DNA from 4 places in the Pectobacterium sp. 1950-15 genome. Region 2 is predicted to be linked to each of the others. Evidence: predicted binding sites of a transcription regulator. Region 2 holds the regulator's gene; each other region holds the start of a gene.
The links. The regulator CRP, encoded in region 2, controls carbon source genes, mostly activating them, when cyclic AMP is high. The targets are predictions, from matches to a motif close to ATGTGANNNNNNTCACAT.

Region 1 (5,997 bases), on a different contig from region 2:
ACGGCCTCAATGACGATATCCGCATGTTCAAACCCACGATAGTCCGTACTGCCGGAAATCAACGTCATCAACCGCTGACGCTCCGTCGGCTTCATCCGTTTACGCTGGACGCGCTTGGTCAGCAGTTGCCAGTTGTATTTCAACGCATGGTTGATGCCCTGCTCATTGATATCTTTAATGCGCACCGGCAACTGCCCGCGCGTCGCCGTCACACTGGCGATCCCTCCCCCCATCAACCCGCCGCCAAGAATGCCGACGTGGTGAATCGGCTTGGCGTCAGAGGCCGCACCGATGGTTTTCTTTAACGCGTTGGAAGCAAAGAACAGGTGGCGCAGCGCGGCAGATTCCGGCGTCATGACCAACTTGCCGAACGCACGTGCCTCCTGGCGGTATCCTTCTTCACGGCCCTTTTCCACTCCCCAGCGCACGACCTGAATAATCTTTTCTGTGGCCGGATAGTTGCCGTGTGTTTTCGCACGGGTTTTGCGCTTCACCATCTTGAAAAGCACATGGCGAATGCCCGGACTGCTCAGCAGACGCGAACGCCAGCCCAGCGGCTCGGCTTTGCGCTTTCCTTTTTTGAGGATCTCTACTGCGGTCTCCAGCAGGATATCGTGCGGGACGGCTTCATCCACCAGCCCCTGACGTAGCGCCTGATTCGCACGGAGATGGCGACCGGTCAGAATGAGATCCAGTGCGCTATCCAGGCCAATCAGCCGTGGCAAGCGCTGCGTTCCGCCCGAACCGGGAAGGAGCCCAAGCTGCACTTCTGGTAGCCCCAGTACCGTCTTTTCATCCAGCGAGCAAACGCGATAGTCGCAGGCTAATGCCAGCTCCAGCCCACCGCCCAGACAGGCACCGTGGATCGCAGCCACCACGGGAAACGGCAGCGCAGCAATCTGATCGAACGTTTCCTGCCCTTGCTTCGCCAAATTTTCTGCCTGTTCAGCGCTGCTGCACTGGTTCAACATGGTGATATCGGCACCGGCGATAAACGAGTCAGGTTTAGCAGAAATCAAAATCAGCCCCCTGAGCGTCGCATGCTGTCGCGCCTGCTCGAAGACCGAAAGAATCTGCTGCGCAAATTCACTTTTTAGCGTGTTCACCTTCTCACCGGGCACATCAATGCCGATCACACCGATATTGTCTGGCCGAATAGTGAGGGAAAAGGCAGAGGGGCTTTCTGTTACTGTAGAGAAAGGCTGTTGATCGTTCATGGCGTCACCTCCAGTACCATTGCCGCACCCAGCCCGCCAGCCGCGCAAGCGGTGGTTAATCCCAGCCCGCCGCCGCGACGGCGCAGTTCATTCAGCGTTTGGGTAATCATCCTCGCCCCGGTGGCCGCAAAGGGGTGTCCATAGGCGATTGAGCCCCCCAGCACATTGAACTTAGCTCGATCCACCTCACCCAGCGCGGCGTTTCTACCCAGTTGATTGCGGGCAAACTCATCGCTGGCAAACAGTTTGAGGTTAGCCAGCGTCTGGGCAGCAAAGGCTTCGTGCATATCAATGAGCGTCAAATCAGCCAACGCCACGCCAGCCCTTGCCAACGCGAGCGGAGAGGCATAGGCCGGCCCCAGCAACATATCACGCTGCACGCCGATGGCGCTGAACGCATAGCTGCGCAGGTAACCTAGCGGCGTAAGCCCCAGACTTTTGGCCTTGGATTCACTCATCATCAACACGGCCGCCGCACCATCCGTCAGCGGCGTACTGTTGGCTGCCGTGACCGAACCGTGCCGACGGTCAAACGCCGGGCGTAAACGGGAATACTGCTCCAGCGCGGAATCATGGCGCACATTGTTATCTTCACTCAGCGCCTTCTCATAAGGAGGAACGTAAGCCGTCATCACTTCATCGCGTAGCACGCCAGATTCCCAGGCCTGTGCCGCCAGCCTGTGCGAACGGTGTGCCAGCTCATCCTGCTCTTCACGCGTGATACCATAGGTTTTTGCCATCTGCTCCGCGGTATCGCCCATGCGCAATCCGGTGGAATATTCCGCCACAGCGGGTGCAACCGGCAGCAGGTCTTTCGGGCGCAGACCGCTTAACAGTTTCAACTTCTGGCCCAGCGTTCTGGCTTTGTTCATATCCACCAACGTTCTGGCCAGCGCTTTGCTGACACCAATAGGCAGTACGGAAGAGGAATCCGCGCCACCGGCAATACCGACTTCCACCGTCCCCGCCATAATACTTTCTGCCACGTTGGCAACCGCCTGAAAACTGGTCGCGCAGGCGCGCGACACGCTGTAGGCATCGGTATGTACACTCATTCCGGTGCCTAGCACGATCTCTCTGGCAATATTCGGCGCTTCAGGCATTTGGACCACCTGTCCAAACACCAATAGCTCGATCAACTCAGGATCGATGCCGGTGCGAACCAATAATTCGCTGGTGACGAGCTTCCCTAATTCGAGGGCGGGTACGCCATGATAGGCCGTTGCCTGCCGGGCAAATGGGGTGCGTAATCCGCTCACGAACGCAATGCGATCGCCACGACGGGTTATCAGAGGTAATACCTCACTCATAAACGCTCCTGTTAACCGAAAATACTTCCGTTAACCAAAAATAAAGTACGCGCACAACAGGTCAGACCTGATTTCATTGTTAACCAGATGGTTACATTACGCAAAGTCACGCAACGCAAAAGTGTGAAGAACATGCGGGTAGCAGCGAGCAAAGATGAAGAAACTACAAAAATAGAGGTAAAGAAGAAGTGAGGTAATACGTCAGGAGGAAGAAGTGGCGAACAGGAGCCACAGAGAGCTCCTGCCGCAACAAAAATTAACGCAGGCCGAGCTGGAAAATCATCGTTTCAGCCTGGCAGCTGAACGTAAAATCGATATCCAGCTTAACGCCACCGTCCACGTCTTCCAACGTGCTGACGATGTCGCAGGGATCAGACTCTACTGCACGCGCTTTTGCCGTCAGAGCGACCAGCGCCGCTTCCGCGTCAGAACGATCGCCGAAAATCTTGCTGTAAGACGCTGTGCAATCGGTGTTATCCATGATTGTGCCGACATCGACACAGCAGCAGGCTGCGGTTTCTTCAGCACTGCATTTGTTGATTACGTTCGTCATGCTACTTTCCTCTTAAGACGCGGGAGATTATGATCCAGTTCAAATATTTGTATCTTCCTTATATTTTACTCCCTCATCCCAAATCAGTACCAGCACTTCATGCCAGCCAGTAATTTTAGTGATATCAATCACATTAATGTGTTATACGGCAGTAAAAACCGAGTAATACTTCTTCACACAAATTAACCAAAACGTTAAGCAGATCTAAGTTTTGCATCATTTTGGAAATATTTTTAATACACCGAAGCAACATTATCGTATTCCCAACTTATACTTTGGTAACTGGTCTGATTTGTCAGGCTGAGTGCGCCCCCTACAATGCGCGTCCCTTGTTACCCCGTGTAACAACGTTAAATAACAAGCATATAAAGAGGTTTTGGTCATGAGCCAGAAAAACCTGTTCAAACAATCCACACTTGCTGTTGCAGTGGCACTGTTCTCAGCAAATGTGTCAGCAGCTGGTTTCCAGCTAAATGAATACTCGTCATCGGGTCTGGGACGTGCGTTTTCTGGTGAAGGTGCCGTAGCCGATAATGCGACCTCCGGTAGCCGTAACCCGGCAACCATGACCATGTTTGACCGCCCGTCCTTCTCCGGTGGTATCACCTATATCAACCCGGATATTGATGTTCAGGGGAAAAACTCCCTGACTGGGCAAAACACCAGCGCTAAAAACATCGCACCACATGCCTGGGTGCCGAATCTGCATTTCATCATGCCGCTGAATGACCAGTGGGCGGTTGGCGCTTCTGCCACCACTAACTATGGTCTGGCGACGGAATTCAATGATAACTATGCCGCGGGTTCCATTGGTGGACAGACCGATCTGTTGACATCAAACCTGAACCTGAGCGCCGCCTACCGTCTGAACCAACATTTCAGCTTTGGTTTAGGGGTTAACGCCGTTTATGCCGATGCAAAAATTGTCCGTCGAGCAGGTGAACTGGCGAATATTCCTCCTGCGGCTGGCGGAGTACAGGGGGTCGTTGCTGGCCCGTCTTCTGAGATGGCTCGTCTGGAAGGTAAAGAGTGGGGTTACGGCTGGAACGCCGGTATCCTGTATGAAGTCGATGAAAACAATCGCTTCGGCCTGACTTATCGTTCCAAAGTCGATATCGACTTTAACGGTGATTACAGCAACAACCTCCCAACAGCAGCAACAGCATTGAACGGTACTGGTGGTGCGAAGATTCCTGGTAAGCTGACGCTGAACCTGCCAGAAATGTGGGAAGCCTCTGCCTACCACCGCGTCGCGCCGAAATGGGCGGTGCACTACAGCCTGACCTATACCAGCTGGAGCCAGTTCCAGGAACTGAAAGCAACAGGCAGCAATGGCAACACGTTGTTCCATAAAGATGAAAGCTTCCGTGATGCTTACCGTATCGCACTCGGCACCACCTACTATCATGATGATAACTGGACGTTCCGCGGCGGTATCGCGTTTGATGACAGCCCAGTCCCGGCCGACAAACGTTCTATCTCCATCCCAGATCAGGACCGTTTCTGGTTGAGCGCAGGTACCACCTATGCGTTTAATAAAGACGCGTCTGTTGATGTCGGCGTGTCCTATATGCACGGCAAACAAGTCGATATCAGCGAACCACTCTCTGATAGAGCAGGTTCTCCACGCTACAACTTCAGCTCCAAAGGTAAAGCCTGGCTGTACGGCGTGAACTTTAACTACGCGTTCTAAATAAGAACAAACGCTCTTATTTCTACCGCGTAGAACGTGATAAGCAGGTAAGGCGACTTACCTGCTTTTTTATTGCCTGTATTTACGCGACACAGATACAAAAAAAGGCCGCTTTCGCGGCCTTATATCGTGCTTTCTGGCTAATACCGATTACTCCGGTTTAACCTCAATATAATCCAGACCCAGCGTGCTGCTGGTATAGCTGCGGATTTTATTGGTCATTTCAATATTCCCGTCCAGCTTCTGACCATAAGATGGAACGATCTCTTTCAGTTTGCCCTGCCATTCTGGCGTCGCAACTTTATCTTTAAACACCTTTTCCAGCAGGCTCAGCATAATCGGCGCAGCGGTAGAGGCCCCCGGAGAGGCACCCAGCAGCGCAGCAATCGAGCCATCCTGAGAGCTGACGATTTCCGTCCCCAGCTTCAGTACGCCGCCTTTCTCATCATCTTTCTTGATAACCTGAACGCGCTGGCCAGCAATCGCCAGTCTCCAGTCTTCTTTCTTCGCGTTAGGGAAGTATTCCTGCAGAAAGGCGAAACGATCGTCGTCATCCATCATGACCTGACCGACCAGATACTTCACCAGATCGAAATTATCCAGACCCACGTGCGTCATCGGCATCACGTTGGAGAAGGTCACGGAACCAATCAGATCCCACAGCGAGCCGTTTTTCAGGAACTTGCTGGAGAAGGTAGCAAACGGCCCGAACAGCAGGACTGGCTTACCATCAAAAATACGCGTGTCCAGATGAGGAACAGACATCGGCGGCGCGCCCACGGAAGCTTTACCGTAAACTTTTGCCATGTGGCGCTTCACGATTTCCGGATTTTCTGTCACCAGGAACTCACCACCAACCGGGAAGCCACCGTACAGATCGGCCTCAGGAATACCGGTTTTCTGTAGCAGCGGCAGTGCCGCGCCGCCCGCACCGATAAAGACGAACTTCGCCTTAATCACGCTCTCTTTCTCGCCGTTTTTCAGATCGGCGTAAGTCACGCTCCAGGTGTTGTCCGCGTTACGTTTGATATCACGCACTTCTGAATTCAGGTGCAGCGCAAAGTTGGATTTGGTTTTCATCGCACCAACCAGCTGACGTGTGATTTCACCGTAATTCACGTCAGTACCGATAGGCATGCGAGTCGCCGCAATCTTCTGAGCCGGATCGCGACCTTCCATCACCAGCGGCGCCCACTCTTTGATCGTATTAGGATCGTCAGAGAA
Region 2 (5,997 bases):
AAGAAGGCTGTTTCAACAAAAATGAAATTAAGGTTTGTCTATAAAGCCGTGCCTAGTGTTATCATAAAAAATAAACAATTCAATATGAGGTGAAAAATATATTGATTAAATAAAAGAGGACAACTGATGAGATTTGTGTTCATTACTTTTAAATAGAAACTAATTTCTATTTAAAATCATTAAAAATCAATTATTTAATTTTCACCCTCTCTTTTTATTCAATGTGAATTCTTTATTTTTATCCATTCTGAACTTGGGGGGTTATTCACTTGGTTCGCAACTGTGATCGCCGTCAAAAGTTAAAAATAAATATCGATTATAAAAATAACATCGTGGTTTTTTTATGCCCGTAGAAAAAAACTTAATTAATTCATAAGGAATTTTTGGTTATTATTTTTTTTGTTAAAAATGATTTCAAAGAAATCGTTTTCTATAGGAATGAATAATAAATATTACCTATTAATAAAGATGCTTATTACAGAAATAAATCATTTATGATCGGTATAATTATTATCGTGCTAATTTATTGCGTAGGGATAGCGCGCCTTTTATCTTTGCTGGCGACAAGGTCTGGGTGCCTGGCACGAATTTCATGTATGTTAGTACGGCTTTCCTGACTAACTGTGCAATAAATATGCTACTGATTATCGATAACTACGATTCCTTTACCTACAACCTTTACCAATACTTTTGTGAGCTTGGCGCACAGGTCGTGGTGAAGCGTAATGATGAACTGACGCTGCGTGAGATTGAACAGCTTGCGCCTGAGCGATTGGTGATTTCACCGGGTCCTTGCACGCCGGATGAGGCGGGCATTTCACTGACTGCAATTCGTTACTTTGCCGATAAATTGCCTATTCTGGGCGTGTGTCTTGGCCATCAGGCGATGGGGCAGACGTTCGGCGCGCGTGTGGTGCGGGCACGGCAGGTTATGCATGGGAAAACCTCTGCGATTGCGCACAGCAATACAGGGGTTTTTGCGGGGCTCGCTCAGCCCTTGACGGTGACTCGCTATCATTCACTTATCATTGATGCAGCTTCGCTACCCGATTGCTTTGAGGTTACAGCCTGGAGCGAACATGAAGGCAAGCGAGATGAGATTATGGGGATCCGTCATCGCTCACTGCCGCTTGAAGGCGTGCAGTTTCACCCAGAGAGTATTCTTAGCCAGCAAGGGCATCAGCTTTTGGATAATTTCCTTAAAATTTAGCTATATAGAAAGTTATTCTCTCTAGTAGCCGATTTAATATTGCCTGTAATTGATTTTTTATGCATATTTATTGACTATATTTTCATTCTAACGTGATGGATAGCAGAGTGAGGCAGCAAATGGCAGCAGAGCAGAAAGCAGTGACACGGGATACTCACGATAAAGTGATTTTGCCGGTTTATGCACCCGCGAAATTTGTACCAGTGAAAGGTAAAGGGAGTCGCGTCTGGGATCAGGACGGCCGTGAGTATATCGATTTCTCCGGTGGCATTGCGGTTACGGCACTGGGCCACTGCCATCCTGCACTGGTTAATGCATTGCAGCAGCAGGGTGAAAAACTGTGGCACACCAGCAATATTTTCACCAACGAACCTGCACTACGCCTCGCCAGCAAATTGATTGATGCCACTTTTGCCGATCGTGTGTTCTTTGTTAACTCCGGTGCTGAGGCTAACGAAGCCGCATTTAAACTGGCGCGTCACTATGCGGTTAAACGCCATAGCCCGTATAAAACCAAGATTATCGCCTTCTACAATGCGTTTCATGGTCGGACGCTGTTCACCGTCTCGGTTGGCGGACAGCCTAAATATGCCGATGGTTTCGGACCTAAGCCTGCGGATATTGTCCATGTTCCTTTCAACGATCTGGCTGCGGTCAAAGCAGTGATGGACGATCACACCTGCGCAGTCGTACTGGAGCCGATTCAGGGCGAGGGCGGTATTACGCCTGCTACGCCTGAGTTCTTGCAAGGCGTTCGCGATCTGTGCGATCAGCACAAGGCGCTGCTGGTATTTGATGAAGTGCAGAGTGGGATGGGGCGTACCGGTAAATTATTCAGCTACATGCACTACGGTATTACGCCGGATATTCTCACCACCGCTAAAGCGTTGGGCGGTGGATTCCCGATTAGCGCGATGCTGACGACGGAAGAAATCGCCTCTGTGATGACGGTTGGGGTACACGGCACCACTTATGGCGGCAACCCGCTGGCCTGTGCGGTGGCCGAAGCCGCGCTGGATATCATTAACACGCCGGAAGTGCTGTCAGGCGTGGCAGATCGGCACGATCGTTTTGTTAGTGAGCTTGAGAAAATTAACCAGCAGTACGCTGTATTCGAGCAGGTTCGCGGTATGGGGCTACTGCTGGGGGCAGAGCTGAAGCCGCAGTGGCATGGCCGCGCGGGCGAGTTTCTGGCTGCTGCAACAGCGCAGGGTCTGATGGTGCTGATGGCAGGGCCGAACGTCATCCGCTTTGTGCCGTCTTTGATCATTGATGAAGACGATATTGTGCAGGGGATGGCGAAGTTCGCCAAAGCCGTCGCACAGGTGGTTAACGCAGCGAACTGAGTTATTCTCTCAACGTTGCTGCGATGGCTGTAAGGTGGCGGGCAGGAAGCTCGCCATAAAAAAACGTAGGGAACGTTTTTCAACGTCGCTTGCGACGGCCCGTAGGGTGGCGAGCAGGACGCTCGCCATAAAAAAAAGCGTGAGGCCGAGGCTTCACGCTTTTTTATTGGTAGGGTACAGCGACAGGGATTTAGCGAGTGCCGTAAACGACAATCGTTTTACCGTGCGCAGAGATCAGGTTCTGGTCTTCTAACATTTTCAGAATGCGGCCCACGGTTTCACGCGAGCAGCCAACGATTTGCCCAATTTCCTGACGGGTAATTTTTATTTGCATGCCATCTGGATGCGTCATGGCATCAGGTTGTTTGGCCAGGTTGAGTAGGGTTTGGGCAATACGGCCGGTTACATCAAGGAAGGCGAGGTTGCCGACTTTCTCTGAGGTAACCTGGAGTCTGCTTGCCATTTGTGCAGACAGGCGCATGAGAATATCAGGGTTAACCTGGATGAGCTGGCGGAATTTTTTATAGGAGATTTCAGCCACTTCACAGGCGGTTTTTGCCCGCACCCAAGCGCTGCGTTCCTGACCTTCTTCAAACAGGCCGAGCTCGCCGATGAAATCGCCCTGATTGAGGTAGGAAAGAATCATTTCCTTGCCTTCTTCATCTTTGATTAGCACTGCGACAGAGCCTTTCACGATGTAGTAAAGCGTTTCTGCTTTTTCACCTTGGTGAATAAGCGTGCTCTTCGATGGATACTTGTGGATATGACAATGGGAAAGGAACCATTCGAGAGTTGGGTCTGTCTGCGGTTTGCCGAGAACCATTCGCTATCATCCTCTGTTGTAATTCACTGCGCAAATTACAGGGGTCAGAGTTCCCTGTACGGCGTGTTTAACTGCTAAAAAATAAAATTCAGTCTAGGCAGAATGACGTCAGGGAATATACTGGAACCACTGTACCCTTGATTTTCCGGTTGCTGCCTTGCTGCAACGTAAACGTGGCTGGGTATATCTGGCTACGTCATCATCTTCTTCGTTTCTGGCTTTGTCCAGAAAAGGTCTATTCTATTTTCGTTTTAACACAGCTTTAAGGACGTGTCTTGTGTTGTCTCGCTTCAGCATGACAAAGCTCTGATTAACGCTGGTTTTTGTACAGTAACGGTATAAATTTTCAAAAAATTTTTAGTGGAGAGGCACCATGCAGGCACGGGTAAAATGGGTTGAAGGCTTAACGTTTTTGGGCGAATCCGCATCAGGGCACCAGATCTTGATGGACGGCAATTCCGGCGATAAAGCGCCCAGTCCGATGGAAATGGTGTTGATGTCAGTGGGGGGATGCAGCGCGATTGATGTGGTGTCGATTCTGCAAAAAGGTCGTAACGATGTGGCGGATTGTGAAGTGAAATTGACGTCAGAGCGCCGGTCTGAAGCGCCGCGTTTATTTACCCATATTAATCTGCATTTTATCGTTACGGGGAAAGGGCTGACCGACAAAGCCGTCGAGCGCGCGGTCACTCTGTCTGCGGAAAAATACTGCTCTGTGGCACTGATGCTGGGCAAAGCCGTTGAGGTAACGCACAGCCACGAAATTAGAGTGTTGGAATAATCCCTCTCTCTGGGCACTAGTTCTGTTCACTTAAGCCTGTTATTAGGGGAAACACAGGGGGAGGTCCCCGTAGGGAGGCCTCATCCCTGTGGTCGCCCCGTGTCTCTCGATGCTTATTCGATGGTTTTCCCTTCCATTAACCGCTGCACCAGCGGTGCCATGATGAGCTCCATCGCCAGCCCCATTTTCCCGCCGGGAACGACCAACGTGTTGATGTGGGAGATAAATGAGCCCTGCAACATGGCGAGCAGATAGGGATAATCAATGTTATCCAACCCCTGAAAGTGAATCACGACGAAGCTTTCGTCCAGCGAGGGAATCGATTTAGCGGCGAACGGGTTGGAGGTGTCCACGGTAGGTACGCGCTGGAAGTTGATGTGCGTACGAGAGAACTGTGGGGTGATGTAGGTGATGTAGTCTTCCATTGAGCGGACGACGGAATCCATCACCGCTTCACGCGAGTGGCCGCGCTCATTAACGTCACGAATCAGCTTTTGAATCCATTCCAGGTTGACGATTGGCACCACGCCGACGAGCAGATCGACATGCTGTGCCACGTCGTTTTGCTCGGTGACTACGCCGCCGTGCAGCCCTTCATAAAACAGGATGTCGGTAGGTTCCGGCATCGGCTCCCACGGCGTGAATGTTCCGGGAACCTGATTATAGGGGATAGCTTCATCGTAAGTATGAAGGTATTTACGCGTCTGGCCGCGGCCGTGTAGGCCATATTCGATAAACGACTGTTCCAGCAGGCTGAAGTCATTCGCTTCCGGGCCGAAGTAGCTGATGTGGCGCCCTAAATCACGCGCTTTGCGAATCGCCATGTCCATTTCCGGGCGGGTATAGCGGTGAAAGCTATCGCCTTCCAACTGGGCGGCACGTAGGTCAAACTGCTGAAAAATCTTACGGAAGGCCAGACTGGTTGTCGTGGTTCCCGCCCCGCTGGAGCCGGTAACCGCAATGATCGGATGCTGATGTGACATAAGATGCGTAACTCCGTGATCGCGATGCCCGCATAGGCCGAGAGCCTGCGCGCATCCTCAAAAATGACGTAAGTTTTTATCATTGTTAGCATGTTTGGCGCATTCTTTCACGCCTTTCGGCATGCTCAATAGGGGGCATGCCCTCCGGCATTGAACTGGTCGCGCGGCATAATATTGAGGGTCTCATGTAACTCAGACCACACCAGCACCACCTCGCCCGACTTGAGCTGTCTGCGGATATCTTCCACTTTTTGCGCCAGCGACCGCTCCTGTTCGCCGTAATCGGTACCTTCCCGCAGGACGAAAGATTCGATGATGTTATCCAGCGTTTCTGGATCGAGCTGTTGCCAGGGAATAATCACGCTAGGGTTCCTGCGTCAAAGGGGAATCGGTGGCGTGGTCCAAAAATGGGCTAAGCCAGTTGGGAATGCGCTGTTCCAGCCACATTTCCGGTTTCATCAGCGTTCCACCGACGAAGCCGACATGCCCGCCGTGTTCTGTTAGCTGATATTCAATATTAGACGGTAACTGCGACAGATCGGGGATCACCTCTGACGTCATGAAAGGATCGTCCTTCGCATGGATGATGAGCAGCGGTTTACGTATCTGAGGCAATAGTGGCAGAGCGCTACAGCGTCGATAGTAGTCGGCGGCGTCGCGGAAGCCGTGGATACGCGACGTAATGACGTCATCAAACTCGCGTAACTGGCGGATGCGTTTCAGTTGCGGCAACTGAATCGGCAGCGTGTCCGGGTAGGCTGCCAGCTTGCGGCCGGCGTTTTGCTTCAGCAGTCGCAGCAGGTAGTGCTGATAGACGCGGGAGAAGCCTTGCTCCATGCGACGGCTACAGGGTT
Region 3 (5,997 bases), on a different contig from region 2:
CGGTGTTTGCTGCCAGTAAAGTGCTGGCACCGCTATGGAACAAGATTTCGCTGATTCGCTACCAGATTTCCGGTAGCGTCGATCAGCCAAAGATTCAGGAAGTGCTGCGTGAGCCGAACAAAAAGAAAGGCGAGTAATGCCGTTAGGGCAGCGCAGTGTACTCAACCGATTATCTGATAAAGAGTGAAAAACTATGAGCCTTTCGTTTGTCAGTGAGCAGTTACTCACCGCCAACAAATTGAATCTTGACGATCTCGCGGCTGTGCTGGGGTCGCTTAATGAGCGTCGTCTGGACTATGCCGATCTCTATTTCCAGTCCAGCTATCATGAATCCTGGGTACTGGAAGACCGTATCATTAAAGACGGTTCTTACAATATCGATCAGGGCGTGGGTATCCGTGCGATTGACGGAGAAAAGACCGGGTTTGCTTATGCCGATCAGATTACGCTGAACGCATTGCACCAGAGTGCGCAGGCTGCGCGCAGCATTGTACGGGAACAGGGTACAGGCACGGCGCACACGCTGGGAGCGGTATCGCATAATGCGCTTTATCCAACGTTGAATCCGTTGGATAGCCTGACGCGTGAGGACAAAATTGCGCTGTTGCAACGTGCCGACACAGTCGCGCGTGCCGCAGATGTGCGTGTACAGGAAGTGTCAGCCAGCCTGACCGGCGTGTATGAGCTGGTGCTGGTAGCGGCGACAGACGGCACGCTAGCGGCGGATGTACGTCCGCTGGTTCGCCTGTCGATCAGCGTGCTGGTCGAATCTGAGGGCAAACGTGAACGCGGTTCCAGCGGCGGCGGCCTGCGTGGCGGCTATGACTACTTCTGGGAAGTGGCGGACGGCGAAGCGCGTGTCGACGCCTGGGCCAAAGAAGCCGTGCGTATGGCGCTGGTAAACCTGTCGGCGGTGGCCGCACCCGCAGGGCCGATGCCTGTGGTACTGGGCGCAGGCTGGCCGGGCGTGCTGTTGCATGAAGCAGTAGGCCACGGTCTGGAAGGCGACTTTAACCGTCGCGGCACGTCAGTATTCAGCGGACAGATGGGGAAACTCGTCGCGTCAGAACTGTGCACGGTGGTAGATGATGGTACGTTGAGCGGGCGCCGTGGCTCCCTCTCAATGGACGATGAGGGCGTTCCGGGACAGTACAACGTCCTGATCGAAAACGGGATTCTGAAAGGCTACATGCAAGACAAGCTGAACGCTCGTCTGATGGGCGTTGCGCCGACGGGCAACGGTCGCCGCGAGTCTTATGCCCACTTGCCAATGCCGCGTATGACGAACACCTACATGCTGGCCGGAAAATCCACGCCGGAAGAGATTATCTCCAGCGTTGAATACGGCCTGTATGCGCCAAACTTTGGCGGCGGTCAGGTTGATATCACTTCTGGCAAGTTCGTCTTCTCGACGTCCGAAGCGTACCTGATCGAAAAAGGTCGTATCACCACGCCAGTCAAAGGTGCCACGCTGATTGGCTCCGGTATTGAAGCAATGCAGCAGATCTCGATGGTCGGCAACGATCTGGCGCTGGATAAAGGCGTCGGCGTGTGCGGTAAAGAAGGGCAAAGCCTGCCTGTCGGCGTTGGTCAGCCTACGCTGAAGCTGGAAAGCCTGACCGTTGGCGGCACGGCGTAATTTGCTCTGAATTCTTATTTCCTTTTAAAACCGCGCCTTATGAGCGCGGTTTTTTTTCCTCGCCATGATCCTGTCGGTAACCCTGATATGTCAGGGCGACATTTTTGAAGTATTCCGTCATGTAGTTAATGCAGACCTGTACTTTTAGCGGCAGATTGTCTTTGCGGGTGTAGAGCGCATAGACCGGGCGCGGATCGGAGTGGTAGCGGTTAAATAAGATCTCGATTTCGCCGCGATTGATTTCATCCACGACCCACATGAGCGGCACGTACGCGATACCTGCGCCAGCCTTGAGCCAACGTACCAGCGTTTGCGGATCGTTAGTGACAAAGCGCCCTTGTGGCGTGACGCGGGTTGAAATGCCTTCCGGGGCGATCAGCTCAAATTCGCTGTCGGGCCGCACGCTGTATTCCAGCCAGGAAAAATTCACCATATCTGCCGGTTTATCCGGCGTGCCGTGCTGTGCCAGATAGCTTTTGGCGGCACAGACCACCATTGGCATCGAGCCTAAGCGTTTTGAGAACAGGCTGGAATCCTGCAATGCGCCGACGCGGATAACGATATCCAGCCCGTCGGCAATCAGGTCGGGTGCGGGGATTCCCGTGACCAGATTGACGGACAAGCCGGGATATTCTTTCAGCATCGCGGCAGTCATGGTGGACAACACATTCTGCGCCATCGTAGAAGAACTGCCGATGCGCAGTGTGCCGATTGGCGTATTGTTGAAAGCGTACAGCTGCTCATGGACCTCATGCGCCTCATGCAGCATGCGGCGACAGCCGTGATAGTAAATTTTCCCCGCTTCCGTCAGCCCAATGCTGCGTGTACTGCGGTTCAACAGCTTAATCTGTAGTTCATCTTCAAGCTTGGTGACGGTCTGGCTGACGGCGGATACGCTCATCTGTAACTGGCGGGCGGCCGCGGTAAAAGAACCAAATTCCACCACGCGGGCAAACACCGACATACTCTTTAGTCTTTCCATTATTCACTCTGGCTTAAAAGTGATTTAGATCACACTATGTAGATAAGGTGATAATAAGCATCCATAATATAGCCTATCCGGTGATGCCGGGTGGAGCATTGTCCGCCATCGCTCAAATGGCAGCGTTACTTACAGGTGAACGCGAACAGATATCGTCCTTGCGGCTATACATGATTATTCACCGCCCAAGGCTACCCGATGATTGTGTTTATTTACCCAATATAGATCGTGCGCTGATTTCCCATCGCTAGTCAGCCCCTGCTGGCATCGCTATTCATCAGTTTAACGCTATCTCATTCGCTGGCAGCCAGCCTGCGGGATGAAGCGCTTTTGTCTATGCTGAACGTCAGTATCAGACAACATAATTTACCATCCGGTAGCGAACCTGCGCGCTACCGCTACCTAATAGAAAAAAAGGAAAAGAGGATGAGTTCACTCCCGGTTATGGTGCTGTTCGGGCTGTCATTCCCCCCCGTATTTTTTGTCCTGCTGGTGTCATTGACTCTGTTTTTTGTCGTGAACCGCCTGCTGCAACCGACGGGTATCTATGACTTCGTCTGGCATCCGGCGCTGTTTAACAGCGCGCTGTTCTGCTGTTTGTTCTATTTACTCTTCCGTTACGGTCTGTGAGGCGTCTGTGAAAGCGTTCTTTTTAACCTTATTTAGACAGCAGGCCGTGCTGATCAAAAAAATGAGCCGCGTAGCGATTACGCTGGTGATTGTGCTGTGCGCGATTGTCGCCATTTTCCGCGTCTGGGCGTTTTATACCGAATCGCCCTGGACGCGCGATGCCAAATTTACGGCGGATGTTGTCGCGATTGCACCGGACGTCAGTGGGTTGTTGAGCGATGTTCGCGTCACGGACAATCAACTGGTGAACAAAGGGGATGTGCTGTTTGTTATCGATCAGCCGCGTTACCACCAGGCTGTCGCACAGGCGGAAGCCGATGTTGCTTACTATCAGGCGCTGGTGACCGAAAAACGTCGGGAGTCAGGGCGTCGGGCGCGACTGGGCATCAGCGCGATGTCGCAGGAAAATATCGATCAGTCCAGTAATGCCTTAGAAACCGCGACGCACCAGCTTGCTAAAGCACAGGCGGTATTGTCACTGGCGCAACTGGAGCTGGAACGCACCGTGGTGCGTGCGCCTGCTGACGGTTGGGTGACCAACCTGCAGGTGCAAAGCGGTGAGTTCATTGAACGTGGCAATACGGCGGTGGCGCTGGTGAAGAAGGATTCATTTTACCTGCTGGCGTACATGGAAGAGACCAAGCTTGAAGGCGTTCGCCGCGGCTATCGTGCGGAAATCACCCCGTTGGGTAGCGAAAAGATATTTTACGGTACGGTCGACAGCGTGGCGGCTGGGGTAAATAACAGTAGCAACAGTGCGAATACGAAGGGCTTGGCTAACGTAGATTCCAATCTGGAGTGGGTGCGTTTAGCGCAGCGTGTGCCGGTAAAAATTCGCCTCGATCGTCAAATGGGCGACCTCTATCCGGCTGGCACGACGGCAACCGTGGTGATCACGGGTGAACAGGTCAACAATGACAAAAAGCCGTCGCCGCTTATCCGTCTCCTGTATCGCCTGCGTGAGTTTGGTTAAGTGAGGCGATGATGAAAACGCCGTCGTTGACAGGCCCCGTGTTCTTTACGACACCGAAGTTTGCGCGCTTGCGCTTTGCTTTCAAACTGAGCTTTGCGATTGTGCTGTCCCTGTTTTTGGGGTTCCATCTCCAGTTGGAGACCCCGCGCTGGTCGGTGCTGACAGCGGCGATTGTCGCGGCCGGTCCGGCATTTGCCGCAGGCGGTGAGCCATTTTCTGGCGCCATTCGCCATCGTGGCATGCTGCGTGTCGTCGGCACGTTTATCGGCTGTATCGGCGCACTTATCATCATTATTGCCACCGTTCGCGCACCGGTGGTGATGCTGATGCTGTGCTGTATTTGGGCTGGCCTCTGCACCTGGGTTTCCTCGCTGGTTAAAGTCGAAAACGCCTATGTGTTCGGGCTAGCGGGCTATACCGCGTTGATTATTATTGTGTCGACGCAGGGAACGCCGCTGCTGACGCCGCAGTTTGCCGTGGAGCGCTGTAGCGAGATTGTGCTGGGTATCGTCTGCGCCATTCTGGCGGATTTACTGTTCTCACCGCGTTCGATCAAACAGGATGTTGACCGCAGCATGGGTGAGCTGCTGGTGGATCAATACCGGCTACTGCAACTCAGCATGAACGGGGTGGAGAAAGACGCCATCGATGCGGCATGGCACGCGCTGGTGCGTAAAACGACCGCGCTAAACGGCATGCATAGCAGCCTGATGCTGGAATCCTCGCGCTGGCAGAACAGTAATCGCCGCTTAACGTCGCTGCATACGCAATCACTCACGATGATTACCCAGGCGTGTGAAACCTACCTGGTTTTGCAAGATGCTCCAACCCCTGTAAAAAGCAGCCTGAAACTGGTGTTGGATCAGCCCGTTGAGTCATTTCGCGATGTGCATTGCCGTGTGAAAGCATTGCGCCATCTGATTGCGGCTGATAGCCGCGATGTGCCGCCTACGCTGGTTAGCTGGGCGGGGGCTGCGACGCGCTATCTGCTGTTGGCAAAAGGGGTGCAGACCAACGGACGTATCACGACGATTGAAGCCGATGTGCTGAACAGCGAGGTGGAAATTAAAGCGCCATCAGCCGAAACCCATCATGCCATGATCAACGGCTTACGCACCGGCGTGGCGACGGCGCTGGGCTGCCTGTTCTGGCTGAGCACCGGCTGGACCTCTGGCAGCGTGTGTATGGTGATGATTGCGGTGGTGACATCGCTTGCCATGCGCTTACCGAATCCGCAGATGATGGCGAAGGATTTTCTTTTCGGGACGATCTACGCGCTGCCGCTGGGGGCGCTGATGTTCATGTTTATTATGCCGTCAACGCAGCAAAGTATGCTGCTGCTGTGCCTGAGCCTGGGAGCGATGGCTTTCTTCCTCGGGCTTGAAGTACAAAAGCGTCGGCTTGGTTCGCTGGGCGCATTAGCCAGTACGATCAATATCCTGGTGTTGGACAACCCGATGACGTTCCACATCAGCCAATTTCTGGACAGTGCGATCGGGCAGATCATCGGCTGTTTTCTGGCGTTGATGGTGATCCTGCTGATCCGAGATAACACCAAGGCGCATACGGGGAGAACGCTGCTGAACCGTTTTGTGTATGGCGCGGTTTCAGCGCTGACGACCAACACGACGCGGCGCAAGGAAAACCACCTGCCTGCGCTGTATCAACAGCTGTTCCTGCTGCTGAACCGCTTCCCTGACGATATTGCCAAGTATCGTCTCGCACTGTGGCTGATCATCATGCACCAGCGTCTGAGAACGCTGGATATTCCAC
Region 4 (5,997 bases), on a different contig from region 2:
ATCAACGTTTCCATATCGGCCATCGTGCCGTAGGTTGGGTCGATGGTGCAGTAATCGGCGACGTCATAGCCGTTATCAACCTGAGGGGAAAGGTAAACCGGCGTCAGCCAGATCGCATCGACACCCAGCTGTTGCAGGTAATCGAGTCGGGCGGTGACGCCAGCGATATCGCCAATGCCATTTCCGGTACTGTCCTGAAAGCTCTTCGGGTAGATTTGATAAATCACGCCGTTTTGCCACCAGGGAAGCGAGGTAGTCATGAACAATCCTCCTAATCTATGTATGGCCTCTATGCAGGATCCAGCGTGCCATTGCGGCTCTTGCGTTTATAGACCAGCGACGTCAATACAATCGGGATGACGGCGGCAACCAGCATGGCGAGAGCGAAAACGCCCCAAAATTGTGGCTTGATGGAGAGAATGCCCGGCAATCCACCGACACCGATGCCATTTGCTGTTACGCCGTACAGGCCACAAATGAGCGCAGCGGCGGCGGAACCGATCATGGCGCACAACATCGGAAAGCGGTATTTCAGGTTGATACCGTACATCGCTGGCTCGGTCACGCCAAGAAAAGCGGAAATCGCGGCGGGAACAGAAATTTCACGCTCGTTGGCTTTCCGGCTGACGAGAATCACCCCGACGACCGCCGCCGCCTGCGCAATATTGGACAGCGCGATAAGCGGCCAAACCGGTGTGCCGCCCATACTTTGAATCATTTGCATATCAATCGCTAACGTTGTTTGGTGCACGCCCGTGATGACCAGCGGCGCATACAGGAACCCAAACAGCGCGGCGCCAATGGGGGCAAAGCTACCCGTCATGACGGCTTTAACCGCCCAGGCGACGCCATCACCAATCATACGGCCAAACGGACCAATTAAGGTATGTGCCAGGAACACGGCCAGAATAAGTGAGGTTACGGGTACGACCACCAGATAGAGGTAATCCGGCACGATTTTCTTCAGCCGTGTCTCGATTATTGCCAGCGCCATCCCGGCTAAGACGGACGGAATGACCTGTGCCTGATAGCCGATTTTCTCAATCGTGAACCAGCCGAAATTCCATACTTCAGGCGTTTGTTGGCCGATAAGGTAGGCGTTCATGAGCTGCGGCGATACCAGCGTGATGCCGAGTACGATGCCGAGGATCGGCGTGCCGCCCATTTTGCGTACGGTTGACCAGCAGACCGCAACGGGGAGATAGAAGAAGATGGCTTCGCCCAGCAGCCAGAGGAAATCGTAAATGGTTTGCCAGGTGGGGTAGAGTTGTACCAGCGTTTGCCCGTCGCGCATCGGGATATCGCCGATAACGTTACGTGCGCCGAGGATCAAGCCTCCGCTGATAAGCGCAGGTAGCAGCGGAAAAAAGATCTCGGCAAAGTGCGAAATGCTGCGCTCAAACCAGCTCATATTTTGCCGGGCGGCGACTTTGGCCTCTTCCTTATTGATTTCGCCTTTTCCCGTCGTGGCGAGCAGTGCCTTGTAATACTCATCCACGTTGGTGCCGATCACGACCTGAAATTGTCCGGCGTTGGTAAAACACCCTTTAACAATACGCAGCTCTTCGATGTTTTTGGGATGGGCTTTGGACGAGTCGTGCAAGACGAAGCGGAGACGAGTGATGCAGTGCGTGACAGCCGCGATATTCTCGCGTCCGCCAACCAGTTCGATCAGACGGTCAATATCCTGTTGTTTCACTTTACTCATAGTCATGTCCTTTTTACCCGTCATACTTCAAGCTGCTTGTGCGTTGGCTGCCCTTACTCACCCCAGTCACTTACCTGTGTAAGCTCCTGGGGATTCGCTCGGTTGCCGCCTTCATGCAACTCGAATTATTTAGGGTATATCTTTTAGCGCAGACGTCAGGGACGCGAAGCAAGTACAGCTAGAGAAAAGCATAGCCTGTTAACGGTGGTTTTGCCGTGAGAGGAAAACGCATTGAGCTGTTTTTAAAAGAGAATGTTCAGGCATGCGGTGTGCTGCACAAATCTGCGACGTGTGGGTAGACAAAAAGGAAAGGGGGATGAACAGGGTGAAAGGGAGACTGAAAAAACAAAAGCCGCCTGTAAGAGGCGGCTTTAGAGATTGTTTATATCACAATCAGAACGGGCTGATGATTGACCCAATACGTTCACAGTAACTGACATAAACATCTCCCATTCTTTTAAAGAATTTGCTGATTTTGCGAAAAGTTTTCATTATCAGACTCCTCTAACGGGTTAGTTAATTGTGATGTTCATCACGTTTTTAATGGTAGCGAAGATGAGATCGGATTTCAACATTTTTGTGATGTTAGTCACAAAAATATAACGACACGATAAGCGAAACACGTCGCGGAACGAAAGAACCTGATACGCAGTTGGAAGGTCAGCGCATCAGGTGATGGAAAGTATGCGAGGTAATATCAGGTGGGATAGTGATAAATATTGTGATCGAACCACTGCTCGCCAATCTGCTCGGCGTCTTTCTCCGTGTGGTGAAAGCGGAAGCCAAGCCGTTGGGCGACAGCGTTGCTACGCGTGTTGGCGGTTGAAGCTCTGATGACGCAGCGCCCAACGAGATTCGCATCGGTATAGGCGGCTATTAGTGTACTGACAGCCTGAGAAACGATGCCTTTACCTTCAAAGGCTTCGGCGATCCAGTAGCCGATGACGCCTTCTTTATCCTGAATCGTGTTGAAGGAGACGATGCCAGCCAGCGCATCGTCCCAGCGGATAACATATACGGCGGACGTTTTGTCGAAGAATGCCTTCCGGTTGCCACGAATCGTTTCACGGGTGTCATCGACGTTCTTGACGGAGTCCGGCCAGGGTAACGTCCGCCGCAGACGCGCTTTTTCCTGCTGAATCAGGGTGAAGAGCGCATCGGCATCGCATTCTTCCTGTATCGTTAGGCGCAGATGGGGCTGATGACGTAGCTCATACAGTTTGTCTGCAAATAACGGATCTACAACCGGCGTTTCCATAAAATCCCTCCCTTATCCCTGCAAGGTACCGTCAACGATCGTGACGCTGTGCCCGCCGATCCAAGGTTCATCGTTCAGGTAAGTGACGGTAATCCGGCCATCGCAGTGCAGCATTGTACCCTGTCGTGCCAGGTAACTGAGTGGCGCGGTGACGTTATTGGTCGAGTGCTGCTGGCGAAGCAGCGCTGCCAGACAAGCGTTGGCACTGCCGGTAACCGGATCTTCTTTGAGATGGCTACGTTCAATATAGAGCGCGCGAACTTCATAATCGGCTGGCGTCGCGTTATCGTGCGGGCCGTAGATAGCGATGCCATTAGTCTGGCTGAGGTTTTGCACGGCTGAGAGCACGTCTGCATCGGGTGTGATGTTCAGACAGGTGTCGGCGCTGTCTACACGAATCACCAGCCAGCGAATACCCATGTGTACTGCGGTGGGCGGGTAGCGTTTATCGATAGCAGCATTATCAGAACCAGTAATGCCAAGCGTTTTTTCCAGCAGTGGCATATGCTCGTCACCGAACGGAACCAGGGTGGCCTGCGGTGCGTGAAAAGCCAGACTGCCATCGTCATGAATATTGATCGGCACTAAGCCAACACCGCACTGTTGCACTAACTGACCTGGGGATTTAGGGCGCAATCCTTCTTCCAGCAGAGCATGCGCGGTGCCTAGCGTCGGGTGTCCGGCAAAGGGCATTTCCGATTCTGGCGTAAAAATGCGTACGTGGTAATCCGCCAGAGGATCGGTGGCTGGCAGGACAAACGTGGTTTCTGACAGGTTTGTCCAACGCGCGATATTCTGCATTTGCGCATCGGTTAATCCATTTGCTTCCAGAATGACGGCAAGCGGATTGCCCTTGAAAGGCTGTTGGGTAAAAACGTCGACCTGTTTGAAACGACGTACTATCGGCATCGCATTTCTCTCCTGTATGCGCTATCGCTTAAATATTACTCAAAACTAACCGCGATCCTGTCGCGCGCTTGTGGCATAATGCGCGCCAAATCACATTCCGACTCGAGTATAAGTGCTGTGTTAAGTACCAACAATATCACCATGCAGTTCGGCAGCAAGCCGTTGTTTGAAAACATTTCCGTTAAATTTGGCGGTGGCAATCGTTACGGTTTGATTGGCGCAAATGGCTGCGGTAAATCTACATTCATGAAGATTCTCGGTGGCGATCTGGTGCCGAGCGCCGGTAATGTCTTCCTCGATCCTAATGAGCGCCTGGGTAAACTGCGTCAGGATCAGTTCGCTTTTGAAAAATACAGCGTACTGGATACCGTCATCATGGGCCACGGGGAGCTGTGGGCGGTAAAAGAAGAGCGCGATCGTATCTACTCATTGGCTGAAATGAGCGAAGAGGACGGCTATAAAGTTGCCGATCTGGAAGTACAATACGGTGAGATGGATGGTTACAGCGCAGAATCTCGTGCCGGCGAACTGTTACTGGGCGTAGGGATTCCGGTTGAGCAGCACTATGGTTTGATGAGTGAGATTGCTCCCGGCTGGAAATTGCGTGTCCTGTTGGCGCAGGCGCTGTTTGCCGATCCCGATATTCTGCTGCTCGACGAACCTACCAACAACCTGGATATCGATACTATCCGCTGGCTGGAGCAGGTGCTGAACGAGCGTAACAGCACCATGATCATCATTTCGCATGACCGTCACTTCCTGAATATGGTCTGTACGCACATGGCGGATCTGGACTACGGCGAACTGCGTATTTACCCCGGTAACTACGATGAATACATGACGGCCGCGACGCAGGCTCGTGAGCGTCTACTGGCCGATAACGCCAAGAAAAAAGCGCAAATCTCCGAACTGCAATCGTTCGTTAGCCGCTTTAGCGCCAACGCCTCTAAATCCAAACAGGCGACATCGCGTGCGCGCCAGATCGATAAAATCCAGCTGGATGAAGTGAAAGCGTCCAGCCGTCAAAACCCGTTTATCCGTTTCGATCAGGATAAGAAACTGTTCCGTAATGCGCTGGAAGTTGAAGCGTTGAGCAAAGGTTTTGATAATGGCCCGCTGTTTAGCAAGCTGGGTTTGATGGTCGAGGTGGGTGAGAAAGTCGCTATTCTGGGTGCCAACGGTATCGGTAAATCGACATTGCTGAAAACGTTGGTCGGTGATTTCGAGCCGGATAGCGGTACGGTGAAATGGTCTGAAAACTCAAAAATTGGCTACTACGCACAGGATCACGAATACGAATTCGATGAGACGCTGACCGTTTTTGACTGGATGAGCCAGTGGAAACAGGAAAAAGACGACGAGCAGGCCGTGCGCAGCATACTCGGTCGTTTGCTGTTCAGCCAGGATGACATCAAGAAGAAAGTGAAGGTGTTATCCGGTGGTGAAAAAGGTCGCATGCTGTTCGGTAAGCTGATGATGCAGCGTCCGAATATTCTGGTGATGGATGAACCGACCAACCACCTGGATATGGAATCCATTGAATCGCTGAATATGGCGCTGGAAATGTATGAAGGGACGCTGCTGTTCGTCTCTCATGACCGTGAATTTGTCAGCTCGTTGGCGACCCGTATTCTGGAAATTACGCCAAATAAAGTGATTGATTTCACCGGTAACTATGAAGATTACCTGCGTAGTCAGGGTATTCAGTAAGCCCTATGCCGACTTTCAGGCCTAAATCATGGCCTGAAGGTCGGCTATCTTCCTTTCTTTCGTTCTCTCTGTGCGCTGTTTATTTCTTTTCGCCGATGCCATCGGACGGAAACATTCTCCGATCCTGCCTGTATTTATTACTCAAATTAACGAACTTTAATAAACGCTGTTTTTTTTTCGTACTTGTTAAAAAAACAAAGAGGGATATACCGTAACCCTTTGAAATAAAATAGCAATACGTTTTTTATGCATGATTTTCAGTTTGCACAAAAGAAAACAGTTTGTTAACCCCTGTTATTATTTTGCTGTATTCAAATTCAGCTCATCCATTTACGTTTTCTCCTCGTTGCCAAATAAAAATAATTATCATTTAATTTATTTTATTGATTATTTGGGGGCCGTTAATGAACAT

Region 1: WCT94_RS04380 (YfcZ/YiiS family protein) is a predicted target of CRP. The motif match lies at 3,197-3,214, and genes of this name have one in related genera.
Region 3: aaeR (HTH-type transcriptional activator AaeR) is a predicted target of CRP. The motif match lies at 2,639-2,656, and genes of this name have one in related genera.
Region 4: WCT94_RS04715 (ABC-F family ATPase) is a predicted target of CRP. The motif match lies at 3,954-3,971, and genes of this name have one in related genera.

What each region holds. Positions count from the first base shown of each region.
Region 1 is NZ_JBBBQR010000003.1:70,835-76,831, reverse strand. It holds gene fadJ (fatty acid oxidation complex subunit alpha FadJ) at 1-1,217, opposite strand, end outside; gene fadI (acetyl-CoA C-acyltransferase FadI) at 1,214-2,527, opposite strand; gene WCT94_RS04380 (YfcZ/YiiS family protein) at 2,784-3,080, opposite strand; gene fadL (long-chain fatty acid transporter FadL) at 3,463-4,773, shown strand; gene mqo (malate dehydrogenase (quinone)) at 4,924-5,997, opposite strand, start outside.
Region 2 is NZ_JBBBQR010000008.1:213,709-219,705, forward strand. It holds gene WCT94_RS11540 (aminodeoxychorismate synthase component II) at 635-1,210, shown strand; gene argD (bifunctional acetylornithine/succinyldiaminopimelate transaminase) at 1,330-2,556, shown strand; gene crp (cAMP-activated global transcriptional regulator CRP) at 2,747-3,379, opposite strand; gene WCT94_RS11555 (OsmC family protein) at 3,753-4,160, shown strand; gene WCT94_RS11560 (phosphoribulokinase) at 4,274-5,143, opposite strand; gene WCT94_RS11565 (YheU family protein) at 5,269-5,505, opposite strand; gene WCT94_RS11570 (hydrolase) at 5,507-5,997, opposite strand, start outside.
Region 3 is NZ_JBBBQR010000002.1:374,679-380,675, reverse strand. It holds gene yhdP (AsmA2 domain-containing protein YhdP) at 1-137, shown strand, start outside; gene tldD (metalloprotease TldD) at 194-1,639, shown strand; gene aaeR (HTH-type transcriptional activator AaeR) at 1,677-2,621, opposite strand; gene aaeX (p-hydroxybenzoic acid efflux pump operon protein AaeX) at 3,048-3,251, shown strand; gene aaeA (p-hydroxybenzoic acid efflux pump subunit AaeA) at 3,259-4,224, shown strand; gene aaeB (p-hydroxybenzoic acid efflux pump subunit AaeB) at 4,236-5,997, shown strand, end outside.
Region 4 is NZ_JBBBQR010000003.1:143,572-149,568, forward strand. It holds gene treC (alpha,alpha-phosphotrehalase) at 1-260, opposite strand, end outside; gene treB (PTS trehalose transporter subunit IIBC) at 290-1,708, opposite strand; gene WCT94_RS04705 (GNAT family N-acetyltransferase) at 2,406-2,966, opposite strand; gene WCT94_RS04710 (PhzF family phenazine biosynthesis protein) at 2,979-3,875, opposite strand; gene WCT94_RS04715 (ABC-F family ATPase) at 3,993-5,585, shown strand; gene hutW (heme anaerobic degradation radical SAM methyltransferase ChuW/HutW) at 5,990-5,997, shown strand, end outside.